2 regions of the Streptomyces sp. NPDC006691 genome follow, and region 1 is predicted to be linked to the other one. Evidence: riboswitches for the same ligand, from Rfam matches in the RefSeq annotation. Region 1 holds a riboswitch; the other holds the start of a gene.
What was found. A riboswitch is a leader RNA that binds a small molecule or an ion and turns the genes downstream of it on or off. The one in region 1 is predicted to bind cobalamin.
Positions count from the first base shown of each region.

Region 2: another riboswitch for cobalamin. It lies ahead of ACFYNP_RS18830 (ribonucleoside-diphosphate reductase subunit alpha); the one in region 1 lies ahead of ACFYNP_RS32890 (cobalamin biosynthesis protein).

Region 1 is NZ_JBIAGW010000022.1:41,884-47,615, reverse strand. Features, by position in the region: gene ACFYNP_RS32905 (lysozyme) at 1-706, shown strand, start outside; gene ACFYNP_RS32900 (anion permease) at 837-2,105, shown strand; gene ACFYNP_RS32895 (hypothetical protein) at 2,138-2,362, shown strand; cobalamin riboswitch at 2,486-2,628, shown strand; gene ACFYNP_RS32890 (cobalamin biosynthesis protein) at 2,723-3,679, shown strand; gene ACFYNP_RS32885 (cobyric acid synthase) at 3,661-5,205, shown strand; gene ACFYNP_RS32880 (putative cobaltochelatase) at 5,294-5,732, shown strand, end outside.
Region 2 is NZ_JBIAGW010000007.1:299,475-305,206, reverse strand. Features, by position in the region: gene ACFYNP_RS18840 (DUF3311 domain-containing protein) at 28-315, shown strand; gene mctP (monocarboxylate uptake permease MctP) at 312-1,931, shown strand; cobalamin riboswitch at 2,028-2,168, shown strand; gene ACFYNP_RS18830 (ribonucleoside-diphosphate reductase subunit alpha) at 2,293-4,671, shown strand; gene ACFYNP_RS18825 (ribonucleotide-diphosphate reductase subunit beta) at 4,671-5,687, shown strand.

The sequences.
Region 1 (5,732 bases):
CTGCACGGCGCTCGCGGCCCAGCCGGGGGCGGCGGCCGAGACCAGGCCCGCGGGCCACGACGTCTCCTCGCACCAGGGCCGCGTCGACTGGACGGCCGCCAGGAGCCGCGGCGCCTCCTTCGTCTACGTGAAGGCGACCGAGGGGACGACGTACCGCAATCCCTACTTCGGCGGGCAGTACGACGGCGCCCGGAAGGCGGGCCTGATCCGGGGCGCCTATCACTTCGCGGTTCCCGGCCAATCCTCCGGGCGCGACCAGGCCGACTACTTCGTGAACAACGGCGGCGGCTGGTCGGGCGACGGCCGGACGCTGCCGCCCGCGGTGGACCTGGAGCACAACCCGTACGGCAAGGACGTCAAGGACACCAAGGACGGCAGCTCAGCCAGGTGCTACGGCCTGAGCCCGGCCGCGATGACCGAGTGGATCGCCGGGTTCAGCGACGAGGTGCGGCTGCGCACCGGCCGCCGCCCGGTGATCTACACGACCGCGGCCTGGTGGAACGACTGCACCGGCCGCAGCCGCGCCTTCGGCCCGACCCATGCCCTGTGGCTGGCCCGGTACGCCACCAGCCCGGGCGCGCTGCCCGCGGGCTGGTCGTACTGGACGCTCTGGCAGCACGCGAACGGCAGCGGGCCCCTGCCGGGTGACCAGAATCTCTTCAATGGGACTTTTGCGCAGTTGAAGCGGTTCGCGGCCGGGCGCTGAACGGGCCCCGGCCGTCGGCGGGAAGCGAGAAGCGGCCACAGTCACCGCTGCGCCCGCCCCAGTTCACCTTCCGTTCACTCAGGTTACTTACGTTCGTCCCGCCACTGACGTCGAACGATTGCCTGGGTAAATGGAACACATCACGCTGCTGCTCGCGATTGTGGTCGTGACAGCTCTCGTGTTCGATTTCACGAACGGTTTCCACGACACCGCCAACGCGATGGCCACCACCATCTCGACCGGCGCCCTGAAGCCCAAGACGGCGGTCGCCATGTCCGCCGCGCTCAACCTGGTCGGCGCGTTCCTGTCAGTGGAGGTCGCCAAGACGATCTCCGGCGGGATCATCGACGAGAAAGGCATCAGAACCGAGGTCATCTTCGCGGCCCTGGTGGGTGCCATCCTCTGGAACCTCCTGACCTGGCTGCTCGGACTGCCCTCCAGCTCCTCGCACGCGCTGTTCGGCGGCCTCATCGGCGCCGCGGTCATGTCGGCCGGCTGGGGCTCGGTCAACGGCTCCACCGTCGTCACCAAGGTGCTGCTCCCCGCCGTCGCCGCCCCGATCGTCGCGGGCATCGCCGCGATGCTGGCCACCAGGCTCACGTACCGGATCAACCGGAACGCCGACCCGAAGGCCACCGCCAAGGGCTACCGGGCCGGCCAGATCGCCTCGGCCGGTCTCGTCTCGCTCGCCCACGGCACCAACGACGCCCAGAAGACGATGGGCATCATCACCCTCGCCCTGGTCACCGGCGGTGTGCTGCACCCGGGCGCGAACCCCCCGCTGTGGGTCATCGTCTCGGCCGGTCTGGCCATCGCGATGGGCACCTACCTCGGCGGCTGGCGCATCATCCGCACCATGGGCAAGGGCCTGACCGAGCTGCGCCCGCCGCAGGGCTTCGCCGCCCAGACCGGTGCCGCCACCGTCATCCTGGCCTCCTCGCACATCGGCTTCTCGCTCTCCACCACCCAGGTCTGCTCCGGCTCCGTCATGGGCGCGGGCCTCGGCCGCAAGGGCGGGGTGGTCCGCTGGTCCACCGCGACCCGCATGGCCGTCGCCTGGATCCTGACGCTTCCGGCCGCCGGTCTGGTGGGCGCGGGCGCGGAGTTCCTCACCCAGCAGGGCACCTGGGGCATCGCGGCCGTCGCGATCCTCCTGATCGCCGGCTCCGGCGTCATCTGGAAGCTGTCGCGCCGCCAGCCGGTCGACCACCACAACGTCACCTCCGACGCGATCGACGAGACTCCCGTGGCCGAGCCGGCCGGTGTCATCACCACCGCGATCGCCGCCGTCACCCCGCCGCCCACCGGCCTCGCCGCGGCGGCCGCCGACCTCAAGGCCACGATCCAGTCCCCGGCCCCGGTGGCCCCCGTCGACCCGCCCACCCCGGCGACGGTCTGACCCCGCTGCTCCGGCACAGCTAAGGAATCCTCATGCACATCGACTGGGCAGCTCTCGGCTCCGTCTTCGGCGTCAGCCTCGCGGTGACCGTCGGCCTGGTGGGTCTGTTCACCCTCGGCATCGTCGGCCTCACCAAGCGGGAGGCCGCGGCCTCCGGCACCGCCGGCAACGCGGCGATGGCCCGCACCGGCGCCTACGCCTGCTTCGCGCTCTGCGCGGCGGCCGTGGCGTACGGGATCTATCTGATCGTCGCCTGACCCCGGCGGGCCCCACCGCCCGCCCCGCACGCACCACCCGGACCGCCCCGTGGCACCCGCCGCGGGGCGGTCCGGCGTGATGCCGGGCACTCTCACGCGCCGCAGGTCAACAGCAAGTTGACGGGTGTTCTCGCAGCGTGGTGGACTGCACCGGCCAGCTACGGCGGCAGAAGAGGAAGCCGGTGCGAATCCGGCGCGGTCCCGCCACTGTCACCGGGGAGCGATCCCCGCGAAGCCAGGAACTCTCACCGCCGGTCACGTCGTACCAGGGCGCGGACACCCTGAGTGAGGACACACCGCCATGCGCGCCTGCCCGTCGAGATCTTCCGGCCCCTTCCGCGACGCCCCGGCGCGCTGACCATGCGGGCCGATCGCACCTTCGCCTACGGCGCCACCGCCGGGCTCATCGGCGACCTCCTGCTCGGCGACCCCCGCCGCGGCCATCCGGTCGCCGCCTTCGGCCGTGCCGCCGCCGCCGTCGAACGCGCCCTGTGGCGCGACGGCCGCGGCCGGGGCGCGCTGCACACCCTGGTGTGCGCGGGCGGCGCCGCTGCTGCCGCCGCCCTCGTCTCCCGTGCCGTACGCGGCCGCCCCGCCGCATCCGTCGCGCTGACCGCGGCCGCCACCTGGACCGTGGTCGGCGGCACCTCGCTCGGCCGTGAGGCGCGGGCCATCGGCGGCGCCTTGGCCGCGGGCGACATCGAGGTGGCCCGGGAGCGCCTGCCGCACCTGTGCGGGCGCGACCCGCAGTCCCTGGACGCCGACGGCATCGCCCGTGCGGTCGTCGAGTCGGTCGCCGAGAACACCTCGGACGCGGTCGTCGGCGCCCTGGTGTGGGGCGCGCTCGCGGGCGTGCCCGGGCTCGTGGGCTTCCGAGCGGTCAACACCCTGGACGCGATGGTCGGGCACAAGTCGGCCAGGTACCGCCGCTACGGCTGGGCCTCGGCACGCCTGGACGACGTGATGGGCTGGCCCGGCGCCCGCCTCACCGCCGTCCTCGCGGCCCTTGCGGGCCCGGACACCAAGGGCGCGGCACGGGCCTGGCGGGCCGACGCCGCCCGGCACCCGAGCCCCAACGCGGGCCCGGTGGAGGCCGCGTTCGCGGGGGCGCTCGGGGTACGGCTCGGCGGCACGCTCTCGTACGCGGGGCGCGTCGAGCACCGGCCGGTCCTGAACGCGCCGGGCCGGGCCGTCGAGGTCGCGGACATCGAGCGGGCGGTACGGCTCTCGCGCACGGTGGGCTGGCTGACGCTGGCCGGCGCCGTGGCGGCGCGGGCCGCTGTGAGGAGGGGACGTACATGGGTGGCGGGCTGCTGATCGCGGGCACGACATCGGACGCCGGCAAGAGCGTCGTCACGGCCGGGATCTGCCGCTGGCTGGTGCGCCGGGGCGTCAAGGTCGCGCCGTTCAAGGGCCAGAACATGTCGCTGAACTCGTTCGTGACGCGCGAGGGCGCGGAGATCGGCCGGGCCCAGGCGATGCAGGCACAGGCGGCCCGGGTGGAGCCGACCGCGCTCATGAACCCGGTGCTGCTCAAGCCCGGCAGCGACCGCTCCAGCCAGGTCGTCCTCATGGGCAGGCCGGTCGGTGAGCTGAGCGCCCGCGGGTTCTTCGGCGCGGCCGGCGGGCCGGCCGCCGGACAGGCACTGGCCGGCGGGCGTCGAGAGGCGCTCCTCGGGCCGGTCCTCGACTGCCTCGCGGAACTCCGCGGCGCGTACGACGCGGTGATCTGCGAGGGTGCGGGCAGCCCGGCCGAGATCAATCTGCGGCGTACCGACATCGTCAACATGGGCATCGCGCGGGCCGCGAAGCTGCCGGTGGTGGTGGTCGGCGACATCGACCGGGGCGGGGTCTTCGCCTCGTTCTTCGGGACGACGGCGCTGCTGAGCCCCGAGGACCAGGCGCTGGTCGCCGGGTACGTCGTCAACAAGTTCCGGGGCGATGTGACGCTCCTGGAGCCCGGCATCGAGATGCTGCGCGGCCTCACCGGCCGGCACACCTACGGGATCCTGCCGTACGCCCACGGCCTGGGCATCGACGAGGAGGACGGGCTGCGCGTCTCGATGCGCGGGGCCGTGCGGGAGTCCGTGGTGACGCCGCCGGTCGGCCGGGACGTGCTGCGGATCGCCGTGTGCGCGGTGCCGCTGATGTCCAACTTCACCGACGTGGACGCGCTCGCGGCCGAGCCCGGCGTGGTCGTGCGGTTCGTGGACCGGCCCGAGGAACTCACCGACGCGGATCTCGTGGTGGTGCCCGGCACGCGCGGCACGGTCCGCGCCCTGGAGTGGCTGCGCGAGCGGGGCCTCGCGGCCGAGCTCGCCCGCCGGGCCGCCGAGGGCCGCCCGGTGCTCGGCATCTGCGGCGGGTTCCAGCTGCTCGGCGGGCACATCGAGGACGACGTCGAGTCGAAGGCGGGCTCGGTGGCGGGCCTGGGGCTGCTGCCCGTACGGGTGCGGTTCGCCGCCGGGAAGACCCTGGCGCGGCCGGTCGGCGAGGCCCTCGGTGAGCGCGTCGAGGGGTACGAGATCCACCACGGGGTGGCCGAAGTCCTGGGTGGGGAAGCCTTCTTGGACGGGTGCCGGGTGGGCTCGGTGTGGGGGACGCACTGGCACGGATCCCTGGAGAGCGACGGGTTCCGGCGCCGGTTCCTCGAACAGGTCGCGCGCGACGCGGGCCGCCGGTTCGTGCCCGCGCCGGACACCTCGTTCGGGGTGCTGCGCGAGGAGCAGCTGGACCGGCTCGGCGACCTGATCGAGGAACACGCCGACACCGACGCCCTGTTGCGGCTGATCGAGCAGGGCCCGCCCGCCGGGCTGCCCTTCATTCCGCCGGGGGCGCCGTGACCCGGGCCGCCCCGCACCGCCCCGTGGGAACCAGGACCACCCTCGCGGTCCCCCGGCGTACAGCACTACTCGAAGGAGAGACCAGCACATGAGCACCCGGTATCCGTTCACCGCCGTCGTCGGCATGGACGACCTGCGCCTCGCGCTGCTCCTGAACGCCGTCAGCCCGGCGGTGGGCGGAGTCCTCGTCCGGGGCGAGAAGGGCACCGCCAAGAGCACCGCCGTGCGGGCGCTCGCGGACCTGCTGCCCGAGGTGGCGGTCGTCGCGGGCTGCCGCTTCAGCTGCGACCCGGCCGCGCCGGACCCCGAGTGCCCCGACGGCCCGCACGAGAGCGCTCCCGGCACGGCCCGCGCGGCCCGCATGGTCGAGCTTCCCGTCGGCGCGTCCGAGGACCGCCTGGTGGGCGCCCTCGACATCGAGCGGGCGCTGGGCGAGGGCGTGAAGTCCTTCGAGCCGGGACTGCTCGCGGACGCCCACCGCGGCATCCTGTACGTCGACGAGGTCAACCTGCTGCACGACCACCTCA
Region 2 (5,732 bases), on a different contig from region 1:
GGTGATCGTGAGGGGACGGAACCACCCATGCCGGAATCGACGGAAGTGAAGAGACCGGTGATCACGCCCTTGCGCGTGGTCATCGCGCTCTGCCTGATCGCGCCCTTCGTGGCCATGCTGTGGGTGAGTTCGTACGCCAAGACGGATCCCGCGCTCGGCGGCATCCCGTTCTTCTACTGGTACCAGATGCTCTGGGTGCTGATCTCGACGGCGCTCACGATGATCGCGTACAAGCTGTGGCAGCACGATCAGCGTTCGCGCACCGCGTCCGCCTCCGGCACCTCCGACGACACCAAGGGGGGTGCGTCCCAGTGAAGGACGGCGTGAACGGCGTCGCACTCGGCGTCTTCATCTTCTTCTTCCTGGCCGTCACGGTCATCGGCTTCATGGCCGCCCGCTGGCGCAAGGCCGAGAACGAGGCGAGCCTGGACGAATGGGGCCTGGGCGGGCGGTCGTTCGGCACCTGGGTCACCTGGTTCCTGCTCGGCGGCGACCTCTACACCGCGTACACCTTCGTGGCGGTGCCCGCGGCGATCTACGCGGCGGGCGCGGCCGGGTTCTTCGCGGTGCCCTACACGATCCTCGTGTACCCGCTGATCTTCACCTTCCTGCCGCGCCTGTGGTCGGTGTCGCACAAGCACGGCTATGTCACCACCTCGGACTTCGTGCGCGGCCGGTTCGGCTCCAAGGGTCTCTCGCTCGCGGTCGCGATCACCGGAATCCTCGCGACGATGCCGTACATCGCGCTCCAACTGGTCGGTATCCAGGCCGTGTTGGACGTCATGGGCGTGGGCGGCGAGTCCGGCAACTGGTTCGTCAAGGACCTGCCGCTGCTCATCGCGTTCGCGGTGCTCGCCGCGTACACCTACTCCTCGGGCCTGCGCGCCCCCGCACTGATCGCGTTCGTGAAGGACGGCCTGATCTACCTCGTCATCGCGGTGGCGATCATCTACATCCCGATCAAGCTGGGCGGCTTCGACGCGATCTTCAGCGCCGCGCAGCACAAGTTCGCGGGTCCGCCCGGCGGCAAACCTACGGGGGCCCTCGCACCGGGAGCGTCGAGCCAGTGGACGTACGCCACGCTCGCGCTCGGCTCGGCCCTCGCACTGTTCATGTACCCGCACTCGATCACGGCGACGCTGTCCTCGCGCAGCCGCAACGTGATCCGCCGCAACACCACGATCCTGCCGCTGTACTCCCTGATGCTGGGGCTGCTCGCGCTGCTCGGCTTCATGGCGATCGCGGCGGGCGTCAAGGTGAGCAACGGCCAGCTGGCCATCCCGCAGCTCTTCGAGGACATGTTCCCGGACTGGTTCGCGGGCGTCGCCTTCGCGGCGATCGGCATCGGCGCGCTGGTCCCGGCGGCGATCATGTCGATCGCGGCCGCGAACCTTTTCACCCGCAACATCTACAAGGACTTCCTCAAGCCGGACGCGTCGCCCGCGCAGGAGGCCAAGGTCTCCAAGCTGGTCTCGCTCGTGGTGAAGGTCGGCGCGCTGGTCTTCGTCCTGACCATGGACAAGACGGTCGCGATCAACTTCCAGCTCCTCGGCGGCATCTGGATCCTGCAGACCTTCCCGGCCCTGGTCGGCGGCTTGTTCACCCGCTGGTTCCACCGCTGGGCGCTGCTCGCCGGCTGGGCGGTCGGCATGGTCTACGGCACGCTCGCCGCGTACGGGGTGGCCTCGCCCACCCAGAAGCACTTCGGCGGCTCCTCCAAGGAGATCCCCGGCATCGGCGAGATCGGCTACATCGGCCTGACGGCCTTCGTGATGAACGTCGTCGTCACGGTGGTCCTGACCTTCGTCCTGCGCGCCGTGAAGGCCCCCGACGGCATCGACGAGACGTCCCCCGCCGACTACACGGCGGATGCCGGCGACCCGGGCGTCGCCGTCGAGCTCCCCCCGGCGACAGCGGGCTCGGCCCACTGATCCCGGGCCGCAGCCAGTACGGCCAAGGGCCGCCGCATCCACCAGGGTGCGGCGGCCCTTCCGCATGGCGACACAACATGTGGGGGGTGCTTCATGAAGCACCCCCCACATGTATGCTCGTCCTCGCTGTCGCCGCAGGGGAATCCGGTGGGAATCCGGAACTGTCCCGCAACGGTATGACCTGTACGTATCTGTACGGGTCGAGTCCGAGCACCTGCCGACGGTGCGTCCGGGTCGTCCGAACCGGATGCCAGACGTCCGGGCCTCGCGGTTGGGCCGGCGGACGACGCGCTGCGGGCTGCCCCGACGCGCGCCGACGCCTCCCCCGTAGGCCCCGTGCCGAGCGAGGGAGTGCCCCCACGTGACCATCGCCCCAGCGGATCCCGCTTCAGCGATCACCGAAGAGCTCGCGGATGCCCCCGGGACCGCGTTGCTGCGGACCCTGACGGAGCTCACCGCCGATCTCGCGGACACCGACCCCGGCCGGGTCGCCGCCGCCGCGCTGCGGGGCCGCAACGCCCGCTCCGACGAGGGCGAGCTGCGCGAGCTGGCCACCGAGGCGGCCGCGGGGCTCATCTCCGAGGACCCGGCGTACTCCCGGCTCGCCGCCCGGCTCCTGACGATCACCATCGCCGAAGAGGCCGCCACCCAGGGCGCGGTGTCCTTCTCCGACTCGGTCGAGGTCGGCCACCGCGAGGGCCTGATCGCCGACCGGACCGTCGCGTTCGTGCGCGCGCACGCGGACCGTGTGAACGCCCTGGTGGACGCGGCCCTCGCCGACGGCGCCGACGACCGCTTCGGCTACTTCGGCCTGCGCACCCTCTACTCCCGCTACCTGCTGCGCCACCCGATCACCCGCAAGGTCGTCGAGACCCCCCAGCACTTCATGCTGCGCGTGGCGTCCGGCCTCGCCGAGGACGAGTCGGTGCGCGCCCTGGACGAAGTGGCGTCCCTGTACGGCCTGATGAGCCGCCTGGACTACCTGCCGTCGTCCCCCACGCTCTTCAACTCCGGCACCCGGCACCCCCAGATGTCGTCCTGCTACCTGCTCGACTCGCCGCTCGACGAGCTCGACTCGATCTATGACCGCTACCACCAGGTGGCCCGGCTGTCGAAGCACGCCGGCGGCATCGGCCTCTCGTACTCCCGCATCCGCGGCCGCGGTTCGCTGATCCGGGGCACCAACGGCCACTCCAACGGCATCGTCCCGTTCCTCAAGACCCTCGACGCCTCGGTGGCCGCGGTCAACCAGGGCGGCCGGCGCAAGGGCGCGGCCGCGGTCTACCTGGAGACCTGGCACTCCGACATCGAGGAGTTCCTTGAGCTGCGCGACAACACCGGCGAGGACCAGCGCCGCACGCACAACCTGAACCTCGCGCACTGGATCCCCGACGAGTTCATGCGCCGCGTCGACGCCGACGGCACGTGGTCGCTGTTCTCGCCGGCCGACGTGCCCGAGCTGGTCGACCTGTGGGGCGACGAGTTCGACGCCGCCTACCGCAAGGCCGAGGCCGCGGGGCTCGCCCGGAAGACCATGCCGGCCCGGGACCTGTACGGCCGCATGATGCGCACCCTCGCGCAGACCGGCAACGGCTGGATGACCTTCAAGGACGCCTCCAACCGCACCGCCAACCAGACGGCGGAGCCCGGCCACACGGTCCACTCCTCCAACCTCTGCACCGAGATCCTGGAGGTCACGGACGACGGCGAGACGGCGGTCTGCAACCTCGGCTCGGTGAACCTGGGCGCGTTCGTCGTCGGCGACGGCATCGACTGGGAGCGCCTCGACCAGGCCGTCCGCACCGCGGTGACCTTCCTCGACCGGGTCGTCGACATCAACTTCTACCCGACCGAGCAGGCCGGCCGCTCCAACGCCCGCTGGCGGCCGGTGGGCCTGGGCGCGATGGGTCTCCAGGACGTCTTCTTCAAGCTGCGGCTGCCCTTCGACTCCCCCGAGGCGAGGGCCCTTTCCACCCAGCTGTCCGAACGGATCATGCTGACCGCCTACGAGGCCTCGACCGACCTGGCCGAGCGCAACGGGCCGCTGCCTGCCTGGGACAAGACCCGCACCGCGCGCGGTGTGCTGCACCCCGACCACTACGACGTCGAGCTGACCTGGCCGGAGCGCTGGGCGGCCCTGCGGGAACGTATCGCCAAGGTCGGCATGCGCAACTCGCTGCTCCTCGCGATCGCCCCGACCGCGACCATCGCCTCCATCGCGGGCGTGTACGAGTGCATCGAGCCGCAGGTCTCCAACCTCTTCAAGCGCGAGACGCTCAGCGGTGAATTCCTCCAGGTGAACGGCTACTTGGTGGAAGAGCTCAAGAAGCTCGGCGTGTGGGACGCGCAGTCCCGCGAGGCGCTGCGCGAGGCCAGCGGCTCGGTGCAGGACTTCGGCTGGATCCCGGCCGACGTGCGCGCCCTGTACCGCACGGCGTGGGAGATCCCGCAGCGCGGCCTGATCGACATGGCCGCGGCCCGCACCCCCTTCCTCGACCAGTCCCAGTCGCTCAACCTGTTCCTGGAGACGCCCACCATCGGCAAGCTGTCGTCGATGTACGCGTACGCCTGGAAGCAGGGCCTGAAGACGACGTACTACCTGCGCTCGCGCCCGGCGACCCGGATCGCCCGCGCCGCCCAGGCCGCCACCATCCCCGTCCAGCAGGCGGCCCCCGACGCCGACGCCGACGCGATCGCCTGCTCCCTGGAAAACCCCGAGTCCTGCGAGGCCTGCCAGTAATGTCCAGCACCACCGACAAGAACCTGCTCGACCCGGGCTTCGAGCTGACCCTGCGCCCCATGCGCTACCCGGACTTCTACGAGCGCTACCGGGACGCGATCAAGAACACCTGGACCGTCGAGGAGGTCGACCTCCACTCCGACGTCGCCGACCTCGCGAAGCTGACGCCGGGCGAGCAGCACATGATCGGCCGGCTGGTCGCGTTCTTCGCGACCGGTGACTCGATCGTCTCCAACAACCTGGTGCTCACGCTCTACAAGCACATCAACTCCCCCGAAGCGCGGCTCTACTTGAGCCGTCAGCTCTTCGAGGAGGCCGTGCACGTCCAGTTCTATCTGACGCTGCTCGACACCTATCTGCCCGACCCGGAGGACCGCGCGGCCGCGTTCGACGCGGTCGAGGAGATCCCCTCCATCCGCGAGAAGGCGCAGTTCTGCTTCAAGTGGATCAACGAGGTGGAGAAGCTCGACCGGCTGGAGACCAAGGCCGACCGCCGCCGCTTCCTGCTCAACCTGATCTGCTTCGCGGCGTGCATCGAGGGCCTGTTCTTCTACGGCGCGTTCGCCTACGTCTACTGGTTCCGCAGCCGGGGTCTGCTGCACGGCCTCGCCACCGGCACCAACTGGGTGTTCCGCGACGAGACGATGCACATGAACTTCGCCTTCGAGGTCGTGGACACCGTCCGCAAGGAGGAGCCCGAGCTCTTCGACGACGAGCTGGAGCAGCAGGTCACCGACATGCTGAAGGAGGCCGTCGCCGCCGAGCTCCAGTTCGGCCGCGACCTGTGCGGCGAGGGCCTGCCGGGCATGAACACCGAGTCGATGCGCGAGTACCTGGAGTGCGTCGCGGACCAGCGGCTGACCCGCCTCGGTTTCCCGGCGGTCTACGGCTCGCAGAACCCGTTCTCGTTCATGGAGCTCCAGGGCGTCCAGGAACTGACGAACTTCTTCGAGCGCCGCCCGTCGGCCTACCAGGTCGCGGTCGAGGGCTCGGTCGGCTTCGACGAGGAGTTCTAGGCTCCTGGCCCATCACGTGCGAGGCCCCGCTCCCTCGGGGGGAGC